Regions from separate parts of the Pseudoxanthomonas sp. 22568 genome, predicted to be linked through region 2. Evidence: predicted binding sites of a transcription regulator. Region 2 holds the regulator's gene; each other region holds the start of a gene.
What was found. Region 2 encodes sigma-54, which starts transcription at its own class of promoters, with help from an activator protein. Its sites were predicted from a motif close to TGGCACGNGCNTTGC; they were not measured.

Region 1: adh (aldehyde dehydrogenase) is a predicted target of sigma-54. The motif match lies at 4,029-4,043, and genes of this name have one in related genera.
Region 3: flgB (flagellar basal body rod protein FlgB) is a predicted target of sigma-54. The motif match lies at 4,049-4,063, and genes of this name have one in related genera.

What each region holds. Positions count from the first base shown of each region.
Region 1 is NZ_JBQENC010000003.1:114,491-121,756, forward strand. Features, by position in the region: gene ACTJI2_RS04750 (hypothetical protein) at 1-298, opposite strand, end outside; gene ACTJI2_RS04755 (hypothetical protein) at 466-747, opposite strand; gene ACTJI2_RS04760 (DUF779 domain-containing protein) at 886-1,239, opposite strand; gene adhP (alcohol dehydrogenase AdhP) at 1,309-2,337, opposite strand; gene adh (aldehyde dehydrogenase) at 2,459-3,988, opposite strand; gene ACTJI2_RS04775 (sigma-54-dependent Fis family transcriptional regulator) at 4,225-6,111, shown strand; gene ACTJI2_RS04780 (TetR/AcrR family transcriptional regulator) at 6,133-6,744, opposite strand; gene ACTJI2_RS04785 (glycosyltransferase) at 6,845-7,266, shown strand, end outside.
Region 2 is NZ_JBQENC010000021.1:34,067-41,332, forward strand. Features, by position in the region: gene fliF (flagellar basal-body MS-ring/collar protein FliF) at 1-119, opposite strand, end outside; gene fliE (flagellar hook-basal body complex protein FliE) at 164-511, opposite strand; gene ACTJI2_RS18930 (sigma-54 dependent transcriptional regulator) at 582-2,048, opposite strand; gene ACTJI2_RS18935 (response regulator) at 2,041-2,421, opposite strand; gene rpoN (RNA polymerase factor sigma-54) at 2,434-3,855, opposite strand; gene ACTJI2_RS18945 (response regulator) at 4,161-4,793, opposite strand; gene ACTJI2_RS18950 (PilZ domain-containing protein) at 4,992-5,576, opposite strand; gene ACTJI2_RS18955 (hypothetical protein) at 5,586-5,888, opposite strand; gene fliS (flagellar export chaperone FliS) at 5,890-6,306, opposite strand; gene fliD (flagellar filament capping protein FliD) at 6,351-7,266, opposite strand, start outside.
Region 3 is NZ_JBQENC010000001.1:461,545-468,810, reverse strand. Features, by position in the region: gene ACTJI2_RS02305 (ATP-binding protein) at 1-813, opposite strand, end outside; gene ACTJI2_RS02300 (flagellar protein FlgN) at 980-1,330, opposite strand; gene flgM (flagellar biosynthesis anti-sigma factor FlgM) at 1,327-1,635, opposite strand; gene flgA (flagellar basal body P-ring formation chaperone FlgA) at 1,802-2,443, opposite strand; gene ACTJI2_RS02285 (chemotaxis protein) at 2,638-3,591, shown strand; gene flgB (flagellar basal body rod protein FlgB) at 4,099-4,488, shown strand; gene flgC (flagellar basal body rod protein FlgC) at 4,492-4,899, shown strand; gene ACTJI2_RS02270 (flagellar hook capping FlgD N-terminal domain-containing protein) at 4,926-5,606, shown strand; gene flgE (flagellar hook protein FlgE) at 5,658-6,878, shown strand; gene ACTJI2_RS02260 (flagellar basal body rod protein FlgF) at 7,164-7,266, shown strand, end outside.

The DNA.
Region 1 (7,266 bases), on a different contig from region 2:
CGGTGTTGGCGACGTTGGTCTCCTTCGGCAGCTCGCCGACGAACACGCCGTCCTGTTCGCGCAGCGCGCCCTTTGCGTCGGCCTGCGACGCGACGATGCGGCGGGTCCGCGGATCGACCAGCATGATTGGCCCGCACAGCGATGCGCCCCACAGGCGACCGCCATCGGCTTCGCACTGCGTGCGGGCCTGGCTGAAGACGGCGCGCGCGTCTGCGAGGGGAATCGCGGCGTCCTGGGCCAGCGCCGGCATCGCCGCGCACAGCAGGAACGTCCCCATCCAGCGAATCCGGTGTCTCATGGCGCTCCCTCCCGAGCGGTTTCCGTCATTGGATATCACGGAACCGGCCGGCTCGCAGTGCCATTGGTTGGCCGAACCGGTGTGCTCCGTGCTCCGTGCGACGCGAGACCCCTCCCCTATCGGAGAGGCGGGAGCGAGGTGCCTTGTTCTGTCGCGCTGCGGACGGGTCAGTCGGCCGCGGCCGGATAGCGGGAAGCCAGTTCCGCCACCAGCCGGCCTATCGCCGTTGGCGAGCGGCCGCTGCTGATCGCGTCACGGATCTTGTCCAGCAACGTGGTGTCGCTCTGCACATGCAGGAGGCGGCTGCCGGTCTGGCGGCGATGCTTGCGATTGGCCCGGTAGTTGCGCGCGCGCTCGGCGGCGGTCATCGCCACGCCATGCTGCGGCGGACGGCCGCGACGCCGGGGAAACACCATTTCCAAGGTGCCGGGATCGTTTGCGTCACGCATCACGTGGCTCCATTGCTTGGGTGATGGTTATTTTATGTGACGCGTCACGTAAAGCAAATGATCTTTGGTTATCTGGGATGGGTGCGTCGCAAAGAAGAAAGGCGGCCGCCCGGGTTCGAGCGGCCACGCGTCACGAAATCAGACCCGCCCTGCCCGCCCCAGCGCGAGGTACTCCTCGTCGGTGAACAGGCGGGAACGGACGAGGAAGCGCACGCCCTCCCCGTTCTCCAGCGAGAACATGCCACCGCGCCCTGGCACGACATCGATAATCAGTTGGGTGTGCTTCCAGTACTCGAACTGGGAAGGACTGATGTAGAACGGCGCGCCGCCAATCTCGCCCAGTTGCACGTCGCGGTCGCCGACGATGAAGTCGCCAACCGGGAAGCACATCGGCGAGGAACCGTCGCAGCAACCACCGGACTGATGGAACAGCACCGGCCCGTGCCGGGCGCGCAGCGTCTGGATCAGCTGCAACGCCGGCAGCGTCGCCATCACCTGCAAGGGAGGGGGATTTGCGGTGGACGACGCTTCGGTCACGGGCGGTGCCTTTGAACGGCAAACTCAGGCGGCCAGATCCAGCACCACCCGGCCCTCGATCTGGCCCTGGTGCATGCGCTGGAACACCTGGTTGATGTTCTCCAGCCGATCGGTGGAGACCGTCGCCTTGACCTTGCCGAGCGCAGCGAAGTCCAGCGACTCCTGCAGATCCAGGCGGGTGCCGACGATGGAGCCGCGCACGGTCACCCCGTTGAGCACCATGCCGAAAATATCGAGCGGGAACTGGCCCGGCGGCAATCCGTTGAGCGACACCGTGCCGCCGCGCCGGACCATGCCGATCGCCTGCTCGAACGCCTTGGGCGAGACCGCGGTGACCAGCGCGCCGTGCGCGCCGCCGATTTCCTTTTTCAGGTAGGCCACCGGATCGGTGGTCCTGGCGTTGACGGTGACGGTGGCGCCGAGGCGCCTGGCGAGATCGAGTTTGGCGTCGTCCACGTCCACGGCGGCGACGTTCAAGCCCATTGCCCGCGCGTACTGCACCGCCATGTGCCCCAAACCGCCGATGCCGGAGATCACTACCCAATTGCCGGGACGGGTATCAGTCACCTTGAGTCCCTTGTAGACGGTCACGCCCGCGCACAGCACCGGCGCGATCTCGACGAAACCGATCCCCTTCGGCACATGCCCCACATAATCGGCGTTGGCCAGCGCGTATTCGGCGAATCCGCCGTTGACCGAATAGCCGGTGTTCTGTTGCTGCTCGCACAGGGTTTCCCAGCCGCCCAGGCAGTGTTCGCAATGCCCGCAGGCCGAATACAGCCAGGGAATGCCGACCCGATCGCCCTCCTTCACATGGGTGACGCCGGCACCCACGGCCACCACGTGGCCCACGCCCTCGTGGCCCGGAATGAATGGTGGGTTCGGCTTGACCGGCCAGTCGCCTTCGGCCGCGTGCAGATCCGTGTGGCAGACGCCGCAGGCCTCGATCTTCACCAGCACGTCGCCGGCGGCGGGACGCGGCACGGTCACCTCTTCGATGACCAGTGGCTTTCCGAACTCGCGAACCACGGCGGCTTTCATTGTCTTGTCCACGCATTTCTCCTGTTGGTTGCGCCGGGACCACCGTAGCGCGATGGCATCCCCGGCTCTTTGATTCCAATCAATCGGAAAACACGTGCGGGCGCCGTCGGTCGGAAGGCGCCCGCGCGACGGCTCAGAAGAAGCCCAGTGCCTTGGGCGAATAGCTGACCAGCAGGTTCTTGGTCTGCTGGTAGTGGTCCAGCATCATCCGGTGGTTCTCGCGGCCGATGCCGGATTGCTTGTAGCCGCCGAACGCCGCGTGCGCGGGATAGGCGTGGTAGCAGTTGGTCCACACCCGTCCGGCCTGGATGCCACGGCCCATCCGGTACAACCGCGCCGCGTCGCGGCTCCAGACGCCGGCGCCCAGCCCGTACAGGGTGTCGTTGGCGATCGCCAGCGCTTCGGCCTCGTCCTTGAAGGTGGTGACCGAGACCACCGGGCCGAAGATCTCTTCCTGGAAGATGCGCATCCGGTTATGGCCCTTGAACACCGTCGGCTGCACGTAATAGCCGCCGGCCAGATCACCGCCCTGCTCGTTGCGGGCACCGCCGATCAACACTTCGGCGCCTTCCTGCCGGCCGATGTCGATGTACGACAGGATCTTCTCCAGTTGTTCGCTGGACGCCTGCGCGCCGACCATCGTGTTGGGATCCAGCGGATTGCCCTGCTTGATCGCGGCGACGCGCTTGAGCGCGCGCTCCATGAACTTCTCGTAGATCGATTCCTGGATCAGCGCCCGCGACGGACAGGTGCAGACCTCGCCCTGGTTGAAGGCGAACAGCACGAAGCCCTCGATCGCCTTGTCCAGGAAATCGTCGTCCTCGGCCATGACGTCGGCGAAGAAAATGTTGGGCGACTTGCCGCCCAGTTCCAGGGTCACCGGGATCAGGTTCTGGCTGGCGTACTGCATGATCAGCCGGCCGGTCGTGGTCTCGCCGGTGAAGGCGATCTTGGCGATGCGCGGGCTGCTGGCCAGCGGCTTGCCGGCTTCCAGGCCGAAGCCATTGACCACGTTGAGCACGCCCGCCGGAAGCAGATCGCCGATGATCTCCATCAGCACCAGGATGCTGGCCGGGGTCTGTTCGGCCGGCTTGAGCACCACGCAATTGCCGGCGGCCAGCGCGGGCGCGAGCTTCCAGCAGGCCATCAGCAGCGGGAAGTTCCAGGGGATGATCTGTCCCACCACGCCCAGCGGCTCGTGGAAGTGATAGGCGATGGTGTCGTGATCGATTTCGCTGATGCCGCCTTCCTGCGCGCGGATGGCGCCGGCGAAGTAGCGGAAATGATCCGCGCACAGCGGAATGTCGGCATTGAGGGTTTCCCGGATCGGCTTGCCGTTGTCCCAGGTTTCGGCGTGCGCCAGCAGTTCCAGGTTCTGCTCGATGCGGTCTGCAATTCGCAGCAGCACGTTGGCGCGCTCGGTCACCGAGGCCTTGCCCCACGCCTCGCGCGCGGCGTGCGCGGCGTCCAGCGCGGCCTCGATGTCGTCGGCGTTGGAACGCGGCACCTGGGTGAACACCTTGCCGTTGACCGGACTGGTGTTGTCGAAATACTGCCCCGAACGGGGTTCCACCCAGCGCCCGCCAATGAAGTTGGCGTAGCGCTGCTTGAAGATGGCGGACGGGTCCACGGCCTGTGGACGGGGGGCGGCGACTGCGTTCATCGGAATCTCCTGGCTTGTTCGGTTGGGGTTCCCGTCCGACGCAGGCCGCGTGCCAGCATTTGTTGCTGCGCCGCGCCACGCCGCTACGCCGCCATTCCGCAGGGAAACCGCGTTGCCGCTGCGGCAACGCAACAAGCGTGTCGCTTGCGGAGTGTCCGCGGGTGTGCTGTGTATCGGGACAGCGGGCGGTTTTCCTGTCGCAAAATGCGACACATCGCCCGGCGAGGACTTCCGGCATGTCCCGACCATCCGCTCCACCCGACGAGCAACGCATCGCGCAGGCCCGGCGCGCCTTCTTCGAGGCCGGGCGCACGCCGGTGGGCCAGGTACCGCCGGCCATCCTGCAATCGTGGCGGCGCTGCCTGGGCCTGGGACTGGCGGCGAATGCGCGCCCGGCGATCGAACCGATCGACGCGCCCCGCCTGCGTACCCTGCGCGAGCAGCACGAACAGCTCTGGCGACTGGCGCGTGCCGAGGTCGAAATGCTCGCCGCCGACGCCGCCAATACCGGCAGCATCGTCATCCTCACCGATGCCGAAGGCTGGATCCTCGACGCCGAGGGCAACGCCGAATTCCTCGACAAGGCCGGCCGGGTCGCACTGATGCCGGGTGCGTGCTGGAACGAAGCGCGGGTGGGCACGAACGCGATCGGCACCGCGATCGCCGACGCGCGCGCGGTCGAAGTGCGCGGCGCCGAGCACTACGCGGCGCCGCACCGCATCCTCAACTGCTCGGCCGCGCCGGTGTTCGATCCGTTTGGGCGCATGGTCGGCGTGCTGGACATCTCCGGCGACGCGATGGTCGCGCCCATGCACGCGCTTGGCCTGGCGCAGTTGGCGGTCGCCAACATCGAACATCGGTACTTCGACGAAGGCATCACTGACGCCGACCTGCTGCGCGTGCATGCCAACCCGGCGCTGCTGGGCAGTGCGCGCGAGGGTCTGCTGGCGTTCCGCAACGGGCGGCTGGTGGCGGCCAACAGGGCCGGGCTGGCGCTGTTCGGACTGGAGCGGGCCGATCTCGGGCGCGCCTCCTACGAGGCGATGTTCGACGGCGCGCTGTCACGCCTGCGCGACGACGGCGTGCTGCAGGACCGCAGCGGCCGCCTGCTGCACGGACACGTCGATGGGCCGACCCGCTCGCGGCGCGCCCGCGCGGCATCGCCGATCACGGTGTCGGCGTCCGGTTCGGGAACCGAAGCCGGCGCACCGCTGTTCGACGCGAAACTGGAAGCCGAACTGGGACGCGCCTGCCGCGTGCTCGATGCCGGCATTCCGGTGCTGGTGCTGGGCGAGACCGGCACCGGCAAGGAAGTGTTCTCGCGCGAACTGCACCGGCGCAGCGCCCGCGCCGGCAAACCCTTCGTGGCGGTCAATTGCGCCGCGCTGCCGGAGGGGCTGATCGAGGCCGAACTGTTCGGCTACGAGAGCGGTGCCTTCACCGGCGCGCGCAAGGACGGCAGCATCGGCCTGCTGCGGCAGGCCGACGGCGGGATCCTGTTCCTGGACGAAATCGGCGACATGCCGCTGGCGTTGCAACCGCGCCTGCTGCGCGTCCTGCAGGATCGCGAACTGTCGCCGCTGGGCGGCGGCAAGCCGGTCAAACTGGATTTCGCCCTGGTCTGCGCGACCCACCGGCGACTGGAAGAAGCAGTGGCCGAAGGCCGCTTCCGGGCCGACCTCTACTACCGCATTTCCCATCACCTGGTCGAACTGGCGCCGCTGCGCGAACAGCCCGGACGCGAAGGGCTGGTGCATTCACTGTGGCAGCGCATCGGCCAGGGGCGCCGGCTTTCCGACGAAGCGGTCGAACGGCTCGCGCGCTATGCCTGGCCCGGCAACCTGCGCCAACTGGTGGCGAGCCTGCGCACCCTCGCCGCCCTGAGCGAACCCGGCAGCCTGATCGGCGCCGATGCCCTGCCCGCCTACCTGCAGGCGCGCATGGATACGCCCGCCGTTGTCGCGCCGCCCGCATCCGCGCCGCTGGATTCGATGACCCGCGCGGCCATGCGCGCGGCGGTGGAAGCCTGCGACGGCAACGTCGCCCGCGCGGCGCGCCAACTGGGCATCAGCCGCAGCACCCTGTATCGCCAATTGGGCCGGGATCCGCGCCAGCGGCACTGACGCGCACGGGCGGCGCGCCGTTCAGCGTGCCGCCGCGCCGTCCACGAACAGGCGTGCGGCGTCGGCAAACTCGCGTTGCAGCGAAAGTCCCGGCACGGTCAGCCAGCGCAGCAGCGCGGCCAGGTACAGGTGGTGGAACCAGGTCGCCAGTTGCGCGGGCGGGAACCTGTCGCCCAGTTCGCCGCTCTCCTGCGCCGCGACGATGAGGCGCTGCCACAGCGCGACGATGCCGCCATCGCCGATGTCCGCCTGATCCGCCTCGTTGCCGAGGCTGGTGAAGCGGTAGCGCAGATAGGCCATCAGGTGTTCCGGGTGCGCGCTGCACCACGCCGCTGAGGCGTCGAGGATGCAGGCCGCCCGCGAGGCGAAGCTCCGGCGGCGGGCGATGCTGTCGGCCAGGTGCGCCAGGTCCTTCTCCAGTTCGGTATCCAGCCAACGCGCCAGCAGCGCTTCCTTGGTCGGGAAGTGGTTGTACAGCGTGCGCTTGGCGACGTCGGCTTCGGCCGCGATCTGTTCCATGGTCACCGCCTCGTAGCCCTGTTGCTCGAACAGGCGGGCGGCGGTGCCGGTCAACAGGTCCAACATCCGCGCGCGCTTGCGCGCCCGGCGCCCGGGTTCCGCGGTTTCATCCATGGGGCCTGCCTCTTACATCGGGTATACGATGTAAATTAGTATACGTCGTGCACATTTATTTCTGTCCATCCGCCGGGTTGTCCGGCGTCCGGAGACTCCCATGAAGTTCGCGGTTGCAACCTATGGTACCGAAGGCGATACCCGTCCCCTGGCCGCGCTGTGCCTGGCGCTGAATGCCGCCGGCCACGACACCCGGCTGCTCGCCGACGCGGCCACGCTCGGCTCCGCCCATGCCGCCGGCCTGGCGACGACGCCGTTGTCCGGCGATATCCGCGGCGCGCTTTCGCCCGGACAGGCGCTGGCGACGGCGGTCGACCGCAAGGGTGGCTTCAACCGCACCGCCCGGGCGCTGGCCGATATCGCCAACGCCAACGTCATGCACTGGATGGGCGAGATCCGGGATGCGGCGACGGGATGCGACGCGTTGATCGTCTCCGGGCTGGCGGCGTTCGCCGGGCTTTCGGTTGCCGAGGCGCTGGACATTCCGGCCATCGGTACGGGCCTGATTCCGATCACGCCCAC
Region 2 (7,266 bases):
ATCAGCAGCGTGCCGAGCTGGCGGAACACCGGGAAGTCCTGGATCTTGGTCAGCGCGGCGCCGGCCTTCTCGGCGCTCAGCGATTCCTTCAGTGATTCCTTGGACAGGGTCAGGGCCATGGGCGTGCGGTTCCGGTGCGTTCGGGCTCAGGCGGTGCGGTGGGTTACAGCGGCATGTTCATCACGTCCTGGTAGGCCTGGACGAGACGGTTGCGGACTTCGACGGTGGCGCGGAAGGCGACCTGCGACTGCTGGGCAGCGACCATCACCCGCGCCAGATCGGCGCGCGGGTCACCGAGTTCGAACGCCTGCGACAGCGCGCCGGCGGTCTTCTGCGCGTCGTTGACGCCTTGCAACGCGTTCTGCAGGGTTTCGCCGAAGCTGGGCGCCTTGACCGCGGGCTGGCCGAACTGGACCGCGTTCGGGTTCTGCACCGGCTCCAGCGCGCGCGTGCCCAGCTGGTGCTGGTAGCTGCGGATCTGCGAGAGGATGGAGGCGACGGAATCGGACATGGGCGCAGTTCGGCGGAGTGTCTGGGCTCATCGTTGCAAGATGCGTGCCGCAACCGCCGCGCCGGGCCTGTCAGTTTTCCGTCGCCAGCGCATCCTCGCGTTCGACGCCGTACTTGCGCAGCTTTTCCACCAGGGTGGTGCGGCGCAGGCCGAGCAACTGGGCCGCGTGGGCGACCACGCCGCCGGCGCGATCCAGCGCGTCGCGAATCAGGTTCAGTTCGATCCGGGCGATGTGCTCGCGCAGGTCGATGCCGTCCTCGGGCAGGCGATCGGACGCGGCGACGGCGGCGGTCGGGGTTTCGACAGCGGCCGCGTCGATGCTGGCGGCGCGGTGCGCCAGCGCGGGCTGCGCCTCGGCAGCCGGCACCGGCAGCACGCCGTCCTCCGGCAGGTAGCGGCGCGGCAGGTCCTGCACCCGCACCAGCCCGCCGGGGTGCAGCACGGCCATGCGCTCGACCAGGTTGGTCAGTTCGCGCACGTTGCCCGGCCAGGGATAGAAGCGCAGCGCCTGCAGGGTCTCGTCGGCGAAGCGCACTTCACCGCGGCCGGTGCGGGCCAACTGCATCGCCAGGGTGGTGACCAGCGCCGGCAGATCGTCGAGGCGCTCGCGCAGCGCGGGCATCTCGATCGGGAACACGTTGAGGCGATAGAACAGATCCTCGCGGAAGTGGCCTTCGGCGATGCGATCCTCCAGGTTGCGGTGGGTCGCGGCGATCACCCGCACGTTGCAGCGGATGGTCTGGTTGCCGCCGACGCGCTCGAAGCTGCGCTCCTGCAGCACGCGCAGCAGCTTGACCTGCATCGGCAGGCTCATGTCGCCGATTTCGTCCAGCAGCAGGGTGCCGCCCTCGGCCATCTCGAAGCGGCCCTTGCGCGCGCTCAGCGCGCCGGTGAAGGCGCCCTTCTCGTGGCCGAACAGTTCGCTTTCCAGTAGATCCGGCGGAATCGCGCCGCAGTTGATGGCCACGAACGGACCGTCGCGGCGCGGCGAATGCTCGTGGATGGCGCGCGCCACCACTTCCTTGCCGGTGCCGGATTCGCCCAGCACCAGCACGGTGGTGTCGAACGCGGCGACCTGGTCGATCAGCCGGCGCAGGCGCACCACCGCCGGGCTGTTGCCGGTCGGACCGTTGCCCTGCGCGGTCTGCGCCTGGTGCTCGGTGTCCAGGCGCTTGAGGCTGGCCCGGCGCAGGCAGCTTTCCAGCTGGCTGTGGCGGATCGGGGTATCCAGCGGCCACACCCCGGCCTCGTGCAGGCCGTGGGCGGTGGCGAACGCGGCCGGTTCGGCTTCCAGCAGCAGCACCGGCGGCGGCAGCGGCGCATCGCCCAGCCAGGCGAACAGCGCGCGGGTGGACGGGCTGTCCTCGATCCGGCCGACGATCACCGCCATGAAGTCGTGCGGGCGGTGCCGGCGGATGTCGACGTCGCCGGCCTCGGCGGCCCAGCGCGGGGTCAGGTCCATGAACTCCAGCAGGTCGGTCACCCGCACCGCGCGGGCGGCATCGGCGTCGAGGACAAGGATTCGGGATTCACTCATGGCGGTTGTCTCGGAACTTTTCCAGGATGGGGAGGACTTCCTGGATGTAGGAAAGCTTGCTGACGAATTCGTCGGCGCCGGCGCGGCTGGCGTGCTCGCGGTGTTCGGCGTCGTCGAAGTGGCTGGCGATGACCACGAACGGCGGCTGGTCCTGGGTCTTGATCAGGCGGGTGGCCTGCAGGCCGCCCATCTCGGGCATCGCCAGGTCCATCAGCACCACGTCCGGGCGCAGCGACTCCGAACGCTCGATCGCCTCCAGACCGTTGCTGGCCCGGCCGACGATGTCCAGCCAGTCCAGCTTGCGCAGGTGGCGGATGGCCGCGTTGATGAAACCCTCGTGGTCGTCCACCAGCAGTACGGTGATCTTGTTCATGCGCGTGCTTCCTTATCCGGCCCTGGCCAAGGCCGACACGTTACCGCGCCGGCGGTCGCGTGCGGAGGCGATGTCCAGCTGTTCCCGATACTTGGCGACCGTGCGGCGGGCGATGTGGATGCCCTGGCGGGCCAGCAGGCCGGCGATCGCCTCGTCGGCCAGCGGCTTGTGCGCCGGTTCGTTCTCGATCAGGCGGCGGACCATCGCGCGCACCGCCGGGCCGGACACGCTGGCGCCCTCCAGGCGGACGGCGAAGAAATGCTTCAGCTCGAAGGTGCCGCGCGGGGTCTGCATGTACTTGCCGGTGGTGATGCGCGAGACGGTGGACTCGTGCATGCCGATTTCATCGGCGATTTCCTTCAGGGTCAGCGGCGCCATCGCCTCGTCGCCATGGGCGAGGAAGCCGGCCTGGCGCTCGACGATCGCGCGGGCGGTGCGCAGCAGGGTTTCATAGCGCATCGACAGGCCGCGGGTCAGCCAGCGCGCTTCCTGCAGCAGCTCGCGCAGGCGGCGGGCGCCGTCGCCTTGTTCGGCCTTCGAATCCAACTGGTCCAGCGCGCGCTCGTGCAGCGGCGAGACCGACAGGCGCGGGGTGGTGGCCGGATTCAGCGCGACCCGCCACGCGCAGTCGGCATGCCAGGCGACCACGTCCGGCACGATGTGGCCGGTGGGGGCGGGCAGCAGGGTTTCGGCCGGGCGCGGCTGCAGCGACAGGATCAGGCGGATGCCTTCGCGGATCTGTTCCGGATCCAGGTGCAGGCGCGCGGCCAGTGCGTTTTCGTCGTGCGCGGCCAGCAGGTCCAGCGCTTCGTCGAGGATGCGGGCGGCGATGTGGCGGGCCGGCACGCGGCCGGGCAGGGCGGCCAGCTGCGCCCGCAGGCATTCGCGCAGGTCGCGCGCGGCCAGGCCGGCGCATTCGCCGTGCAGGATGTGCTGGCGGATCGTTTCGGCGGCCGCGGCGGTGATGGCGAAGCGTTCGGCGGCCTGGGCGGCCAGCGCATCCGCGTCGGCACCCAGGTAACCGGCCTCGTCGGTGTGTTCGAGCCAGAACGCGGCCACGGCCAGCGCGGGCGCGTCCAGTTCCAGCGCCAGCGACTGCAGCGCGCGCACCTGCGGGTCGGTGCTGCCGGCGTCTTCCAGGCGCTGCAGGCGGTCGTCGTCGCCTTCCTGCCAGCCGCCGCCATGCACGTCCCACATCGAGGTTTCGGGCAGTTCGTCGAAGGCGGCGGTTTCCAGCGGGGCGCTGGCGGCATCGCCCTGCTCGCCGACGGCGACGGGCTCCTCTTCCAGTTCCAGCAGCGGATTGGCGTCCAGCGCGCGGCGGACTTCCATTTCCAGTTGCAGGCCGTCCAGTTGCAGCAGCCGGATCGATTGCAGCAGCTGCGGCGTGAGGTGCAGTTGCTGGCCGAGCTGCGTGGTGAGTCCCGTCTTCATCCCCAAATCCCCATTCGCCGCGTTTGCATCGTTGCCCCGATTCGACGTTCACGTGGATTTCACGTCGTGGGGAAACTTTGCGCCGCGCGCGGCGGAAAAAGAATCAGGGCGTTTCTGGTTGTGGTGGGGGCATGCCCGAGGGCGCTGTCAGGGATTTCCTGACATCGCCGGACTTTGGACGCGATGGCGTGTCGGGGGAATGGCGGGGAGAGCGCCGTCGGGGGGCCTGGGGAGGACCTGGCGACGGTGCGCCGCCGCGGGAACGGCGGACGCCCCCTTGTCCTGCAAGGCCCGGGCCAGAAACCTCAGGCCAGATCGTTCTGGTGGCGCGCGGCCAGCAGCAGCAGGTCGTTGGCGCGCCGGCAGCCCAGTGATTCCATCATCCGCGCGCGATGGGTTTCCACCGTCTTGACGCTGATGCCCAGGTGCGCGGCGATTTCCTTGCTGCTCATGCCACCGCCCAGCTTGCGCAGGATCTGGCGCTGGCGCGGCGACAGCGCGTCGATGCCGGTCGGCCGCGCCTGGCCGAGCATCGGCGCCAGCATCTTCGACGACACCTGCGGACTCAGGAACACCTGGCCGGCGGCGGCCGCGCGCAGGGCCAGTTCCAGTTCCATCGGCGCGGCCTCCTTGACCACGAAGCCGGCGCAGCCGCGATCCAGCGCGCTGCGCACCTGGCCGGGATCGTTGTGCATCGACATGATCACGACCTTGGTCTGTGGCAGCGATTCCTTCAGCGGCTTGAGCAGATCCAGCCCGCTGCGATCGGGCAGCGACAGGTCAAGCAGGATGACGTCGGGCCGGTGGATGGCGGCCATGTCCAGCGCCTGTTGCGCGTCCGAAGCCTCCGCCACCACATCCACGTCCGCGATCGACTGGAGCAAGCGGCCGATGCCGGCACGCACCAGGGTATGGTCATCAACGATCAGGACACGCACTGGAAGGGGCAGGGCTCGTGGGGAGGTCGCGCCACGATAGCGGCCCGTCGGGATCCCGCCAATGTTACTTAAGTGTCGAAGCCGTCAAAGCTTGAAGTTCGTCACACAAGCTTGCCCCCGGTGACGGGTTTCCGTCGAGATGCCCGGTGCCCGTTCGGTCGGCGCCGCGTTCGCAGACGAGAGCGACGGTGATGAGCCTCAGTCGGTCTGGCGCGCCATCAGCCGCGCTTCGGCGATCTGGCGGCGGTGCAGCCGGAACAGGTGGCGCTCCAGCGCGTCGGCCAGGCCGGCGCCGAGCGGTGCGAAGCGCAGCCACAGATGATGCTGGCCATCGGCGGTGGCGGATGTCGCCAGTACCCGTGCCGGCAGTTCGATGTGATCGCTGAGCCAGTTCGCCGGCTCAATCAAGGCCACGCCGGCATCGCCCTGGGCGAGGCCGAACGGCTGCGTGGCATCCAGGCGCAAGCCCAGATGCGACCAGCGCAGTCCGCGCAGGGGCGGGGCGTCGTCGCGCTGGCGCGCCAGCTTGCCGACCAGGTTCATCAGCAGATCGACCTTGGCTTCCAGGCGCTGGAACGAGATCGACGGTTCGCCCTTGCGATCGTCGGTGTCGTCGCCGCGCGCGTCCTCGGCGACCGCCAGCGCATGCAGCAGCGATTCGGCCGCGGCCGGCGGCTGGCGCGCCTCGCCGGCGCGGAATCCCGCCGGCAGCCAGGCTTCGCAGGTCAGGGCATCGCCGAACAGTTCGGTTTCCGCCGGATGGTTCAACAGGGGCACGCGCATGGGCATGGCTCAGGCTCCCGGTGTCGACAGATAGGCGCGCGCGGCGCGCTCGGCCTGTTGCGATTCGCGCAGCTTGCGCGCGGCCGCGTCGCGGGCGTCGCGCAGGCGGTCCTGCAACTGCAACTGCGCGTACAGCAGGTTGGACAGCGTGTCGGTGCCGGTATCGCGGCCCTGCGGGGCCTGCATGAAATCGCGGACATCGCGATCATGCTGGTCCAGCAGGCCCTGCACGGTGTCCAGATCGCCGTTCTGCAGGCTGTCGTGCATGGCCTGCAATTGCGCGAACAGGGCGTCCATCGACACCGCGGTCATCTCAGGCTCCCTGGACCGCGGCCGGACGCTGTCGCTGTTCGGCGGGGATGGCGTTCCAGGCCGACTCGATCTCGCCCAGCAGTTCCAGCGATTCGCGCAGCGCGGCCGCGTCGTTGTGCAGGTTGGCCTCGATCAGCCGGCCCTGCAGGTAGTCGTACAGCGCCGACAGGCTGCCGGCGATCTCGCCGCCGGCCTCGTGGTCCAGCGAACCGTTGAGATGGCCGATGATCGCGCAGACCTCGCCGATCGCCTTGCCCTTGCGGGCCAGATCGCCGTGCTCCACGCAGGCCTCCGCCAGCCGGATGCGATCGCAGGCGCCGGCCAGCAACAACGCGACCAGGCGGTGCGGATCGGCTTCCATCACGGCGCTGCTGATGCCCGTGTTGCGGTACTGCGCGGCGTAAGAATGGGCTGACATTCCTTCTATCTCCTGTCTCCCGCGGACTCCCCGCGGAGGTGGCCTTACTGGGAGGCCAGTGCAGCAAGCTGCTGCGAAAGGTACGAACTGGTGCTGTTCATCCGCGACATCATGTTGTCCAGCGCCACGAACTGCGCCTTGTAGCGATTGCCGACCGATTCCATGCGCGTATCCAGCGCCTTGCGCTGGTTGCCGATGTCCTTGAGCTGGGCGTTGAGGCCGTCGGTGCGCCGGGTGAGCGAGCCTTCCTTGCCGATGTAGGTGCCCACGGTCGTCTGCAGCTTGGCCGCGAAACCGCTGTCGCCGGTGAAGGCGACGCGCACCTTTTCCGGGTTGGACGTCATCAACGCATCGAACTTGGCCGTGTCCAGGGTCAGGGTGCCGTCCGAGGACGGATAGCCCTTGGTCTGCAGGCCCAGGGTCTTGGCGTCCAGGCCCTGCTTGGCGAGTTCGCCGAGCAGGTCGCCCAGCACGCCACGCATCTGGCCGGCGATGCCGCGCATCTGCGCGTCGCCGGTGAGCGCGGACGGGGTGTCGGTGCCGGCGTCGTACTGGGTGGAACTGTTGATCGCGGTGATCGCGCCGTTGTACGCGGTGACGAAGTCCTGCACCAGCTTGCGGCTGGCGGCCACGTCGGCGGACACGGTCACGGTGCTGGTGCCCTTGGCCTTCAGGTCCAGGGTCAGGCCCGGCACCGCGTCGGTGATCTTGTTGCTGCTGGCGGTCACGGTCAGGCCGTCGATCGACACCCGGGCGTCGGCGGCCGGGACCCGTTCGACCATGCTGTTGACCAGGTTCTGCAGATCCGCGCCACCCTCGCTGAAGGCCAGCGAGATGCCGTTGGCGGCGCCGGTCTTGTCCGAGGCCACCGACAGGAACAGGCCGTCGTTGGATGTGATCACGCTGGCCTGCACGCCCTTGCTGCGCGCGGCGTCGTTGATCGCGCTGCGCACGTCGACC
Region 3 (7,266 bases), on a different contig from region 2:
CTGCACCAGCGGCAGCTTGCCGTAACGCTTTTCCAGGGTGACCTTGTACTTGAGCTCGTTCCAGATGATGTTGATGGTCGAGTCCAGGCCGTGGTGCAGATCGGCCAGCTTCCAGGAGTCGTCGCGCCCGGAGTAGGAGAAGTCCTTGAGGCTGCGCACGATCTGGGTCACCCGCTCGATGCCCTCGCGCGACTCCGACATCAGCTGCGGCAGGTCGCTGGTGATGAAGTCGATGTCGAAGCGCGAGCGCATGTCGTCGATTTCCGGCAGCAGCGCCTTCGGATCCGGCGCGCGCAGGGCGCGCTCGTAGATTTCGATCAGGGCGAACAGGCTGTGCAGGTATTCCTGCAGCGATCCCAGGTTGGAATGCACGTAGCCGATCGGATTGTTGATCTCGTGCGCCACGCCGGCGGCCAGCTGGCCGATGGAGGCCATCTTTTCCGACTGCACCAGTTGCTCCTGGGTACCGGCCAGGCGGATCAGGGTCTGCCGCAACTGGGCGTGCCGGCGCTGCAACTCCTGCTGGCGCGCGTGGCCTTCGCTGATGTCGTGGAACAGGATCAGCGCGTAGCCGTCGTCGCCGGGCGCGTGGTGATGGTAGATGCGCAGTTGCAGGATGCGGCCATCCTCCAGCGCCAGTTCGCCGTTCCAGCGTCCCGTCGCGCGGGCGGCGCGGCGCGCCTCGGCCGGCACCAGCTCCAGTACGGCCTGCAACGATTCCGGCTCCTCGCCCTCGGGCAGCAGTGCCAGCGCGGAGGCATTGGCATGCAGCGCGCGGTCATCGCCGCGGCACAGCAGCACGCCATCGTCCATCAGCTCGGTGAGCGCCTGGATGTCGACGAAGGACGGGATGTCCGCGGGAAGACGGGAAGCGGAGGAAACACTCACGACGGATGACCCCGCGAAAGGGAGTTGCGGCAAAAAGGGGCCGTCAGTATCGGCAAGCGTCGCGGCGGCGGCAAGCCGCGCGCACCGCGCCTCAGGCCACCGCGATCGGGCGGCTGCCGCGCAGGACTTCGGTCTGTCCGTTGGCGTCGTAGGCGCCGCTGCTTTCGCTGCGCCCAAGGTGACGCAGTGCCCAGTTCACTTCGCGGCGACGCCGCGCCAGCAGCGCGCCGTTGGACTGGTTGGCCTCCGACAGCTCGCGCAGCCGCTGCTCGAACGGCGCGGACGCGGCCGCGGGCATGCGGTTTTCCAGTTCGCGCAGCGAGGCCAGCTTCTCCCGGGTCGAGCACACCAGGGCTTCGACATCGTGTTCCAGGATCGCGCGGCGCTCCTCGGCTAGCGCCGAGGCCAGACGCTCGAACTGGGTCTCCAGTTCGGCGCTCATTGGCCGAGCTGGCGTTCCAGGCTCAGCATGCCGTCAGCGATCGCCTCGGCATTGATCCGGTACGTACCGGCCTGGAGCGCATCGCGGACCTGCTGGACCCGCGCGGTATCCACCGCGGAGGCCGAGGACAGCTCGCGCTGCAGTGCCTGCAGACCAGTGGCTTCGCCGGTCAGGCGCAGGCTGTCGCCACCCGCGCTGGCTTCCACCGGCCGGGAACGTTCGGCGCCGGACGCCGCCACCTTGCCACCGATCGGACCGGTGGTGCGGATGGCAGAAGGCGCGTTGCCTTCGATTTTCTGGCTCATGTCGGTCTACCTGTTGCGGGTTCAAACAGCATATCGGCCGTCAAAGGCAAAGCTTTAGTGACGGAATCCACATTTTTCTATCGGAAGCGCACCCGAGGCGTACTTCCCTGCCAGCTCGGTATCGGCCGCCCGTCCGGGGACTTTAGGGCCGATTCCATTTTTTTCCTCAACGGCTCACCCAGACGTCGCCGCCCGGGCCTACCACGCCCTGTACCACCCGGCGCGAGGACAGGTTTTCCACCGTCACCCGTTCGTTCTCGCCGGCGTCGGCCAGCGCCTTGCCGGCCACCCGTACCTCGACGCCACCGCGACGCGACACCAGCGCCACGTTGTCGCCGCGCCGGATCAATCGCGGCGCGACCAGATCGTTGGCTCCCAGCACCGAGCCGGCGGTCAACATCCGCCGCGCCACCTGGCCCACGGCCTGGGCCGGGTCGGTCAAGGCGCCGGCGGCGATACGGCCGCCGTCACGGGTTTCGGCGACAAACGCATCGGCGGTCACCACCTGCCCCGGTGCGATGCCGCGATTGAGCACCAGCACGGTCTGGCTGCGGCGTACCCGCACCGGCACGAACAGGCGCCAGCCCTGCGGGCAACCGACCTCGACCGAACCACTGTTCTGCACCCGCGCTTCCAGCGGCGCGGCGCAACGCGGCAGGCGCAGGTTCGGGTCCAGCGTCGCTTCCGCCTCGCCGGCCGACGCCATCGCGCCAATCGCGGCCTGGCGGATGCTGTCCACCGGCTGGAAGTCCGCGGCGGGCACGGCAAACGCCGCCAGCAGCGCGGGCAGCAGCACGAGTCGTCGCATGAGCGGGCTCCATCGTCGGTTCATCGGCGACAAGGAATGCAAGCGATGTGCCGAAACCGGCGGTCCTCGCGCCTGCCGCGGTGCGCGTCGGCGAAATCGACTGCGTGACCGCCGTCCCTCGAGGACGAGCCCTTCCCTGCCGCCGGACGCCCCCGCACCGCTCAAGCCGTGCGCAACCCGGCCGATATGCCTGCATGACCCAGGATCTGCTCAACCGCATCGACCAGCGCACCCGCCTGGCCGGCCACAACCGGCTCGCCCTGTTGCTGTTCCGCCTGGGCGGGCGTCAGCTTTTTGGCGTCAACGTGTTCAAGGTGCAGGAAGTCCTGCGCCGTCCGCCGCTGTTCCAGCTGCCTGGCCTGCCCGCCGAGTTCGCCGGCGCGGCCGACGTGCGCGGGCGTTCGATTCCGGTGCTGGACCTGGGCCTGAGCATCGGCCATCCCGAGCGCGATCCGGATCCGGCGCGCGCGCCCAACTACCTGGTGGTCACCGAGTTCAACCGATCGGTGCAGGGCTTCCTGGTCAGCGACGTCGAGCGCATCGTCAACATCGCGGTCGAGGACATCCACCCGCCGCCGGAACTCGGCGCGGAGGCCAGCTACCTGACCGCGGTCACCCGCTTCCAGGGCGAGCTGATCCAGGTGATCGACGTGGAAAGCGTGCTGGCCGACATCTCGCAGGCGCGCATGGACGCGCCGCTGGCGCCGGAAATGGCGCTGCCGGCCGACGCCCCGCCGTTGCAGGTGCTGGTGGTGGACGACTCGCGGGTGGCCCGTTCGCAGATCCGCAGCGTGCTGGACCAGTTGGGGGTGAGCGCCACCCTGCTTTCCGATGGCAAGCAGGCGCTCGACCACCTCGTGCAGATCCACGCCGCCGGCGAGGACCCGGCCGAGCGCTACGCCATGGTCATCTCCGACATCGAAATGCCGGCCATGGACGGCTACACCCTGACGACGGAAATCCGTCGCCACCCCGGCCTGGCCGGTCTGTACGTACTTCTGCACACCTCGCTCTCGGGCGTGTTCAACAACGCCATGGTCGAACGGGTCGGCGCCAACGCCTTCGTCGCCAAGTACAGCCCGCACGAACTGGCGGACTACGTGCTGAACCGGCTGAAGCAGGTGGTGGCGACGAAGCGGGCGGCCTGACGGGCGTCGGGATTCGGGATTCGTGACTGATAGCCCCCTTTGGAAAAGGGGGCGGGCGGCCCGCGCCAGCGGGGCGACGGGGGATTTGCGCGCGGTGCCGCGACTACCGACAAAAAGCAAATCCCCCTCGGTCCCCCTTTTTCAAAGGGGAAGGCAAAGCCCCCGGGTGCATCTCGTTTCCCCATGAAGTGTTGGTGGCGAAGCGGGCGGCCTGACAGCGGCCGGTTGGCCGCCGGGATTGGGGATTCGGGATTGATGCCCCCTTTGGAAAAGGGGGCGGGCGGCCGCGTCAGCGGACGACGGGGGATTTGCGCGCGGTGCCAGGAGCACCGGCGAAGAGCAAATCCCCCTCGGTCCCCCTTTTTCAAAGGGGGAGGCAAAGCCACAAGGTGCCCATCGTTCCCCCTCGAGAAGGAATGGCACCGGCACTTCGCGGGGGAAGCCTCCTCTCCCGGACTGGCACAAGCCTTGCACCCACCCGGGCAACGTTCCCAACGGGGCCCGCCAATGTCCAATCCCATCCGCGATTACCTGGGTGTCCATGCCGCCGCCCTGCCGCTGCGCGAGCAGCGCATGCAGTTGATCGCCAGCAACCTCAGCAATGCGGACACCCCCAACTACAAGGCCAAGGATCTCAACTTCCAGGCCGTGCTGGAGAACGCCGCCGCCCGCCAGGCCGCGCCGTTGCAGACCACCGACGGGCGCCATCTGAACGGACTGGAATTCGGCCCGCAGATCCACGAACGCCAGGGCGTGCAGCCCAGCCTGGACGGCAACACCGTCGACGCCGACACCGAGCGCGCCGCCTACGGCCGCGCCGCGCTGGAGTACCGCGCCTCGCTGAGTTTCATCGAATCCAAGGTGCGCACCATGCTCACCGCCATCACGGGGCAATAAGCCATGAGCAACCTGCCGATCTTCGACGTCGCCGGTTCGGCCCTGCAGGCGCAGTCGGTGCGCCTGAACACCATCGCCAGCAATCTCTCCAACGCCGATTCCATCGCCTCCTCGCCGGAGGCGGTGTACAAGCCGATCGAACCGATCTTCCAGGCCCGCCCGCTCAACGCCGACGGCTCGCTGACCTCGGTGCAGGTCAAGGAGATCACCCAGAGCGAAGCCCCGCCGATCAAGCGCTACGAGCCCGGCCACCCGATGGCCGACGCCGAAGGCTACGTCTATGCGCCGGACGTGGATCCGGTCGCGCAGATGGTCAACCTCATTTCCGCTTCGCGTGGCTACCAGGCCGGCGTCGAAGTCCTCAACACCGCCAAGGAACTGGCGCTGGCCACGCTGACCATGGGCCGCTGACGCGTCCCGCCTACCGGAGCAACCGCATGACCACCGCCGTGAATGGCGATCCCTTCGCCGCGATCAACAACAGCACCACCGGCACCGGATCGAACAAGAAGAAGGAAAGCCTGGGCCAGGCCGAATTCATGCGCCTGATGACCGAGCAGCTCAAGCACCAGGATCCGCTCAAGCCGCTGTCCAACAGCGAATTCATCGGCCAGCTCGCGCAGTTCTCCACCGTGCAGGGCATCAGCGAACTCAACACCACCGTCAACGGTTTCACCACCGCCCTGACCGGCGACCAGGTGCTCAAGGGCGCCTCGCTGGTCGGCCACGACGTGCTGGTGCCGTCGGAAAAGATCGCGCTCGGCGCGCAGGGCAGCGCCACCGGCCTGGTCATGTCGCCCGCCACCGGCACGCTCAAGGTGGAAATCACCGACGCCAGCGGCGTGGTCGTGGACACCATCGAACTCGACGCCGCCAAGGGCGAGACCGCGTTCGCCTGGGACGGCGTGAAGGCCAACGGCGAACGCGCGCCGGAAGGCGTGTATGCGATCAAGGCCACCCACACCGACGACACCGGCAAGGCCACCAAACTCAACACCTACGTCGATTCCACCGTGGAAAGCGTGACCATCGGTTCCGACGGCCTGTATCTCAACCTGCCCGGCCTGGGCACCGCTCCGCTCGACTACGTGCTGCGCATCGGCAAGTCGGCTTCCTGATCCCTGACATCCACGGGCCATTCCGACCCGGCATCCGCTAAGGAGTTTTCCATGGCTTTCAACAGTTCGCTCTCCGGCATGAAGGCGGCCAACGCCGACCTCAACGTCACCTCGCACAACATCGCCAATGTCGGCACCACCGGATTCAAGGAATCGCGTGCCGAGTTCGCCGAAGTGTTTTCCACCACCGGCTATGGCCTGCTGCGCAACGGCATCGGCGCCGGCGTGCGTCTGACCAACGTGGCCCAGCAGTTCTCGCAGGGCGACATCAACCAGACCGGCCGCTACCTGGATCTGGCGGTGGACCGCGAAGGCTTCTTCACGGTCAGCAACAACGGCACCAACGTCTACACCCGCGCGGGCAACTTCCAGCGCGATCCCAATGGTTTCGTCACCACCCCGGACGGCTTCCGCCTGCAGGTGTTCCCGCCTCGCGCCGACGGCAGCGGTTTCGATACCGGCCGCCTGGTCGACCTGCAACTGCTGACCAGCGACAGCCCGCCGGCGCCGACCACCCTGGTCAACCTGGGCGTCACTCTGCCCGGCAACGCCGCGCAGCCGACCATCACGCCGTTCACGCCCAACGACGGCAACAGCTACAACGAGACCACCTCGGTCACCGTGTACGACTCGCTCGGCGTGGCCCACCAGCAGTCGGTCTATTACGTGAAGACCGCCAATCCGAACGAATGGCAAGCCCACGTCTACGTCGACGGCACCTCGATGGGTCCGGCCACCACCGTGCAGTTCGACAACAACGGCGCGCTGACCCTGCCGGCCAACGGCCGCATCGCCCTGGCGCCATTCACCCCGACCACCGGAGCCGGCGTGCTCAACATGACCCTGGACATCACCGGCACCAACCAGTACGGCGAAGCCTTCGCCAAGAAGGATCAGCGGCAGGATGGCTACGCCAGCGGCAAGCTCAACGAATTCACCGTGTCGCCGGAAGGCGTGGTGTTCGCGCGCTACTCCAACGGCGTGGACCGCGCCATCGGCCAGGTCGCGCTGACCAACTTCACCAACCCGCAGGGCCTGGTCTCGCAGGGCAACAACACCTGGACCCACAGCTACGCCTCGGGTGAACCGCGCACCGGCGCGCCGGGCACGTCCGACTTCGGCCAGGTCGCCTCCGGCGCGCTGGAAGCCTCGACCGTCGACCTGACCGAACAACTGGTCAACATGATCGTCGCCCAGCGCAACTTCCAGGCCAACTCGCAGATGCTGTCCACCCAGGATCAGATCACGCAGACCGTCATCAACATCCGTTGATGACGGCACTTGGGCGTGCCGAAATAGCCAGAACCAAAGCCCCCTTGATCAGCCATTCGGCTGTTGAAAAGCGCTTGCTCTTCGCGCAAACAGCAAATCCCCCTCAATCCCCCTTCTCCGAAGGGGGAAGCAAAGTAAAAAGCGCTTCTCCGCTTCTCCGCTTCTCCGCTTCTCCGCTTCTCCGCTTCTCCGCTTCTCCGCTTCTCCGCTTTTCCGCTTTTCCGCTTTTCCGCTTTTCCGCTTTTCCGATTCTCAATTCCCGATTCCCCATTCCCGGCAAAGCCCATGGACAAAGCCCTCTACGTCGCCATGACCGGTGCCCGCGCCTCGCTGCAGGCCCAGGGCGCGGTGTCGCACAACCTCGCCAACGTCGACACCAAGGGATTCA